Regions from separate parts of the Streptomyces sp. NPDC041108 genome, predicted to be linked through region 1. Evidence: riboswitches for the same ligand, from Rfam matches in the RefSeq annotation. Region 1 holds a riboswitch; the other holds the start of a gene.
The links. Region 1 has a riboswitch for glycine ahead of gcvP (aminomethyl-transferring glycine dehydrogenase). Riboswitches for the same ligand answer to the same signal wherever they lie in the genome.
Positions count from the first base shown of each region.

Region 1 (3,397 bases):
GGCGATGCCGATGGCGCAGGCGCGCAGGCTCGCGCCGAACGCCGCGTACCTCACGCCGCGCTTCACCTTCTACCGGACGATCAGCGATCAGGTCATGGGGTTGTTGCGGGCTCTGTCGCCGCTGGTGGAGCCGTTGAGCCTGGACGAGGCCTTCGTGGATCTGGAGGCCGGGGGCGCGGCATGGGACGAGAGCTCGGCGCGGCTGGCGGGGGAGCGGTTGCGCGCGGACATACGGGCCCTGACCGCGTTGACGGGGTCCGTGGGGCTCGCGGCCTCCAAGATGCTCGCGAAGTTCGGCTCCGAGCAGGCCAAGCCCGACGGGCTGGTGCTGATCGAGCCGGGGACCGAGCGGGCTTTGCTGGGCCCGATGTCCGTGCGGATCCTGCCGGGTGTGGGACCCGCGACCGGGGACCATCTGCGGCGTGCCGGGATCACCACGGTCGAGGAGATCGTGGAGGCGGGGGAGGACGAGGTCGTACGGCTGCTCGGGAAGGCCCATGGGCACGGGCTGTACGCGATGGCGCTGGCGCGGGACGACCGGGCGGTGGTGGCCGAGCGGGACACGAAGTCGGTGTCGGTGGAGGACACGTACGACGTGGACATCCATGACCGGGTGCGGGTGCGCATGGAGGTGCAGCGGCTCGCGGACCGGTGTGTGCGCAGGCTGCGGGAGGCCGGGCTCTCGGGGCGGACGATCCAGTTGAAGGTACGGCGGTACGACTTCTCCACCCTGACCCGGTCCGAGACCCTGCGGGGACCCACGGACGATCCCGCGGTGGTGCGGGAGGCCGCGGCCCGGCTGCTGGAGGCCGTGGACACGACGGGCGGGGTGCGACTGCTGGGCGTCGGCGTGAGCGGGCTGGCCGACTACACGCAGGAGGACCTGTTCGCCCAGGCGGCCGGGGAGCCGGAGCCGGTGGAGGAGGAGGCCAAGGGCGCCGTGGAGGTGCCCGCGGTGGAGGAGAACGCGGGCGGGGAGCGGCTGTGGAGGGCCGGGCACGATGTGCGGCACGCCGAGTACGGGCACGGGTGGGTGCAGGGCAGCGGGCTCGGGCGGGTGACCGTGCGGTTCGAGACGCCGCTCGACGCGGGGCCGGGGCGGGTGCGGACGTTCAGGACGGACGACGAGGCGCTGGAGCCGGCGGAACCGTTGCCGCTGGTGCCGGGCGGGATGCCGGGCTGAGGCGGCGCCGGACCGTGTGCGGGCGCTTCGGCCGTCCGGTGGTGTCGTGCGGCGTGTGGGTGCGGCGGAATCGGCTCAGGTGTCGTCCTGGCCGGCCGCGTGCCCGAAGTCGTGGTCGACGGGCGGGGGCGGGGCTATGTCCAGGCCGTAGTGGTGGTAGAGCTGGAGTTCCTGCTCGGGAGAGAGGTGGCGGCCCACACCGAAGTCGGGGGCGTCCTTGATCAGGGCGCGCTCGAAGGGGACGCGGAGGGTGCCCTCGACCAGTTCGCTGGGCTCCAGGGGGACGAAGGCGTCGCGGCCGAAGAAACCCATGCGTATCGCGGCCCACTCGGGGATGCCGGTGGCGTCGTCCAGATAGACCTCGTCCACGGTGCCGATCTTGGTGCCCTTGCGGTCGAACGCCTTGCGGCCGATCAGGTTGCGCGGATCGATGTCGGTCTGCACGGGCCCTCCAAGTGTCGCAAGGGGTTGTACATCGTCTCTCACCACTACGAAAAGGCACATTGAGGTGAGCGGCCACTCGAAGACCTGTGCGTTGCCCGCGCTGATACGCTGGCAGCGGCTGTCGACCCCGTGCGGGAGAGTCCTCCGGACCCCATCCGGAGGCGCCGAAGGAGCAACTCCTCCCCGGAATCTCTCAGGCTCACGTACCGCACGGACGAGGTCACTCTGGAAAGCAGGGCGGGTGTCACGGCTCCCGCTCTCACCGACGGTGAAAGCCGGTCCGCACCTGGACCGGTGAAGCTCTCAGGTTGAGATGACAGAGGGGGAGGCCGTCGGGGTGCCCGTGCCGTGGTGCCCCTCGAAGGTCGTGTCAGACCAGGAGGCCTCCGCAATGACCGCCCATCGCATTCCGCTTTCCGAGCTCGAACAGGGCATCCCCTTCGAGCGGCGCCACATCGGCCCGGACGCCGAGGCCCGGGCCAAGATGCTCGCGCACGTCGGGTACGGCTCGCTGGACGAACTGACGGCGGCCGCGGTCCCGGATGTGATCAAGAACGCCGAGGCGCTGGACCTGCCCGGGGCGCGTACCGAGGCCGAGGTGCTCGCCGAGCTGCGTTCGCTCGCGGACCGCAACGAGGTGCTGGGCTCGATGATCGGGCTCGGGTACTACGGGACCTTCACGCCGCCCGTCATTCTGCGCAACGTCATGGAGAACCCGGCCTGGTACACGGCCTACACCCCGTACCAGCCCGAGATCTCCCAGGGGCGGCTCGAAGCCCTGCTGAACTTCCAGACCATGGTCGCCGAGCTGACCGGCCTGCCCACCTCCGGGGCCTCGCTGCTCGACGAGGGCACCGCCGCCGCCGAGGCCATGGCGTTGTCGCGGCGCATGGGCAAGAACAAGAAGGGCCTCTTCCTCGTCGACGCGGACGCGCTGCCGCAGACGATCGCCGTGATCGAGACCCGCGCCGAGCCGGCGGGTGTCGAGGTCGTCGTCGCCGACCTGAGCGAGGGAATCCCCGCCGACATCGCCGCGCGCGACATCAACGGGGTGCTGCTGCAGTACCCGGGCGCCTCCGGTGTCGTACGGGATCTGAAGCCGGTCGTCGAGCAGGCCCACGCACTCGGCGCGCTCGTCACCGTCGCCGCCGATCTGCTGGCGCTGACCCTGCTGACCTCGCCCGGTGAGCTGGGCGCCGACATCGCGGTCGGGACGACGCAGCGCTTCGGTGTGCCGATGGGCTTCGGCGGGCCGCACGCGGGCTACATGGCCGTCCAGGAGAAGTTCGCGCGCAGCCTGCCCGGACGGCTCGTCGGGGTGTCCGTGGACGCGGACGGGCACAAGGCGTACCGGCTCGCCCTGCAGACGCGGGAGCAGCACATCCGCCGGGAGAAGGCGACCAGCAACATCTGCACGGCGCAGGTGCTGCTCGCGGTGATGGCCGGCATGTACGCCGTCTACCACGGGCCGGAGGGGCTGCGGACGATCGCCCGGCGTACCCACCGGTACGCCACCGTGCTCGCCGCGGGGCTCGCGGCCGGTGGTGTCGAGGTCGTGCACGGGTCGTACTTCGACACGCTCACCGTGCGGGTGCCGGGGCGGGCCGGTGAGGTCGTGGCCGCCGCGCGGGAACATGGCGTGAACCTGCACCTCGTGGACGCCGACCTGGTGTCGGTCTCCTGCGACGAGACCACCACGCGGGCGCAGCTGGGCGCCGTGTGGACCGCGTTCGGCGTGGAGGGCGATGTGGAGGCGCTGGACGCCGCCGC
Region 1 is NZ_JBVIYK010000013.1:247,961-251,357, reverse strand. It holds gene ACZ6BB_RS31585 (DNA polymerase IV) at 1-1,183, shown strand, start outside; gene ACZ6BB_RS31580 (PRC-barrel domain-containing protein) at 1,259-1,627, opposite strand; glycine riboswitch at 1,750-1,846, shown strand; gene gcvP (aminomethyl-transferring glycine dehydrogenase) at 2,019-3,397, shown strand, end outside.

Region 2 (3,397 bases), on a different contig from region 1:
TGGGCGGCGTACTCGTCGGCGGAGAGCAGATCGTCCGGCTCGCCCGCGACGCGTACCTTGAACAGCCAGCCACCCTCGAACGGGGCGGTGTTCACCAGCGACGGGTCGTTGACGACGTCCTCGTTGATCTCGGTGATCTCACCGGAGACCGGCGAGTACAGGTCGCTCACCGACTTCGTGGACTCCAGTTCGCCGCAGGTCTCGCCCGCGGCGACCGTGGAGCCCACGTCGGGGAGCTGGGCGTAGACGACATCGCCGAGCGCGTTCGCCGCGAACTCCGTGATGCCGACCGTCGAGACGCCGTCCTCGGCGACCGACAGCCACTCGTGCTCCTTGCTGTAACGCAGCTGCTGGGGGTTGCTCATGGCCTGAATTCTCCTGTACGCGGGGGAGTGATGGTGAAGGGGGGACTGCTGAAACCGCTGTTGAACAGCGCGGATGTGCCCAGGGTCACGCTCGGGGTCCGCACGACGCCGCTTCCGAACGACTACGTATACGACCACGTACACGGCCGCGGCCGCACGACTACGGCCGCACGGCTACGAAGGTGTCACTTCCGCCGCTTGTAGAACGGCAGTGCCACGACCTCGTACGGCTCGTGGCTGCCCCGGATGTCCACGCCCACACCGGCGGTGCCCGGAGCGGCGTGCGAGGCGTCGACGTACGCCATGGCGATCGGCCTGCCCAGCGTCGGGGAGGGCGCGCCGGAGGTGACCTCGCCGATCACCTGACCGCCCGCGACGACCGGGTACCCGGCGCGGGGCACCCGGCGGCCCTCGGCGACGAGTCCGACGAGAACGCGCGGCGGGGCCGAGGCGGCACGCTCCGCGGCGGCCGCCAGGGCCGTGCGTCCGACGAAGTCGCCCTCCTTCTCGAACTTCACGACCCGGCCGAGCCCGGCGTCGAACGGCGTCAGCCCGGTGGACAGCTCGTGCCCGTACAGCGGCATGCCCGCCTCCAGGCGGAGCGTGTCCCGGCAGGACAGCCCGCAGGGCACCAGACCGGCGCCCTCGCCCGCCTTGGTCAGCGCCTGCCACAGCTCGACGGCGTGCTCGGGCTTCACGAACAGCTCGAAGCCGTCCTCGCCGGTGTACCCGGTGCGTGCGATCAGCGCCGGGACCCCGGCGACCGTGCCCGGCAGTCCCGCGTAGTACTTCAGACCGTCGAGGTCGGCGTCGGTGAGGGCGGCCAGGATGCCGGGCGACTCGGGGCCCTGGACGGCGAGCAGCGCGTACGCGTCCCGGTCGTCCCGCACCTCGGCGTCGAACCCGGCGGCACGCTCGACGAGCGCGTCCAGCACCACCTGGGCGTTGGAGGCGTTCGCGACGACGAGGTACTCCGTGTCCGCGAGCCGGTAGACGATCAGGTCGTCGAGGATGCCGCCGTCCTCGCGGCAGATCATGGTGTAGCGGGCGCGGCCGGGCTTCACCCCGCCGATGTGGCCGACCAGCGCGTGGTCGAGCAGCGCGGCCGCCTGCGGGCCGGAGACGGTGATCTCGCCCATGTGGGAGAGGTCGAAGAGACCGGCCTTCGTGCGGACGGCGAGGTGCTCGTCACGCTCGGAGCCGTAACGCAGGGGCATGTCCCAGCCTGCGAAGTCGGTCATCGTCGCACCGAGCGAGCGATGCAGGGCATCGAGCGCGGTACGGCGCGATCCAGCGGTGGGGCTACTGCTCATCGGTTCTGCTCCCAGGGCATGACAGGCGAGGACGATCCTCCCCATCTGTCATCGGAACCTGAGAGGTTCACCGCGACCGCACGTACCGGTGATCGTGGTTTGCACCTTGGGTGGAGCCGTCCTCCGGCGAAGGGAGGTGCGGCCCGCTTTTCAGATGTGCCTCGCCCGCGCGGTATCTGGGCCTGAGAGATTCAAGGGAGGGACTTGCTCCTTCGGCGCCCCAGCGAGACTGCTGGGAGCTCTCCCGCGCGGATTCAAGCGGCCGGTATGCAGTTGGCGCGCACATCATTGCACGCATCGACGCGGCGCGGCAGGGGGACCTTCACTGGTGGGGGGCGACGAGCGGGAGCGGACACACCGGTTCGTAGCACTCTTGTGGCAGGACGAGGACTGAACCAGGAGGGATCGGGCATTACCTTCTCTTTACAGTCTGTGGGGATGGGACTCCATACCCCCGGGGAGGACGATCACGGTGAACAGGACCACGGCGTACGCGACGACGGGCATCGCGGCCATGCCCAAGCAGCCCCTCGCACCGGCCGGTGAGGCGTGCGGCCCGTTCCCGAGGGCGGTCGTCCGCGACCTCAGGGAGCGTGCCGGGCGCAGCCCGCACGGACTGTCCTTCGGGCCGCGCGACCTGGTGGTGGTGACCGGGCTCCCAGGCAGCGGAAAGTCGACGCTGATGCGGCGGAGCGTGCCGGGCGCGCGGATCGACTCCCAGGACACCCGCGACCGCTTCGACGCGCGCTTCGCCCGCCACCTGCCGTACGCGGCCTACCGGCCCTTCGTGCGCCTCGCGCACTACGCGGGACTGCGGCGCGCCCTCCGCTCGGGGGAGGGCGTCGTCGTGCACGACTGCGGGGCCCAGGCGTGGGTACGGAGCTGGCTCGCGCGGGAGGCCGGACGGCGGGGCGGCACCCTGCATCTGCTGCTGCTCGACGTGACCGCGGACGAGGCGCGGGACGGCCAGCGGGAGCGCGGGCGGGGGGTCTCGCGGTACGCGTTCGCCCGGCACCGCGGTGCCATGACCAGACTGCTGCGGGCCGTGGAGCAGGGGCGGCTGCCGCAGGGGTGCGGGGCGGCGGTGCTCATCGACCGGGCGGCGGCGGACGTCCTCAAGCGGATCGACTTCACGGGGTAGCGGGGGGTTCCCGAAGGGCGCGCCGGCGGCCCGGAAGCAATTAAGGTGCAGGGACAACAGCATCACGGAGCAAAGCGGTAGGCAGCAGATGGACTTCCCGGCGGACTTTCCGGCACAGGCGCATCCCCACGGGCACGGCGGGTGGCCCGGCAACGAGCTGGAGGAGGTGCTGTCCGCGTCGCTCGGTGTGCCCCAGGCCGGGGCACGGATCGTGGAGGTGCTGGCCCGCAGTTTCGTCTGGGTGCCGCTCCCGGAGGGGGGCGGCCCGAGCAGCGGTCAGCTCGACCTGCCCACGATGGAGTTCGACGGCCAGGCGTACGTGCCGGTGTTCACGTCCGAGGAGCAGTTCCGCCAGGTCGTCGGCAACCACATGTCGTTCACGATCGCCCCGGCCGTCGAGTTCGCGCGCGGCCTGCCCCCGCAGATCGGCCTCGCCCTCAACCCGGACGGTGTCGTGGGCATGCCGTTGCCGCCGCCCGCGGTGGCCGAGCTTTGCCGGGCCGGACGGACCCCGCTGGACGGCTCGGCGAACGGCGCCCGCGTACGGCTGTTCGAGCCGGACTGGCAGGACGATCCCG
Region 2 is NZ_JBVIYK010000012.1:281,011-284,407, reverse strand. It holds gene gcvH (glycine cleavage system protein GcvH) at 1-365, opposite strand, end outside; gene gcvT (glycine cleavage system aminomethyltransferase GcvT) at 551-1,678, opposite strand; glycine riboswitch at 1,714-1,838, opposite strand; glycine riboswitch at 1,839-1,935, opposite strand; gene ACZ6BB_RS30395 (AAA family ATPase) at 2,151-2,819, shown strand; gene ACZ6BB_RS30390 (enhanced serine sensitivity protein SseB) at 2,908-3,397, shown strand, end outside.
Region 2: another riboswitch for glycine. It lies ahead of gcvT (glycine cleavage system aminomethyltransferase GcvT); the one in region 1 lies ahead of gcvP (aminomethyl-transferring glycine dehydrogenase).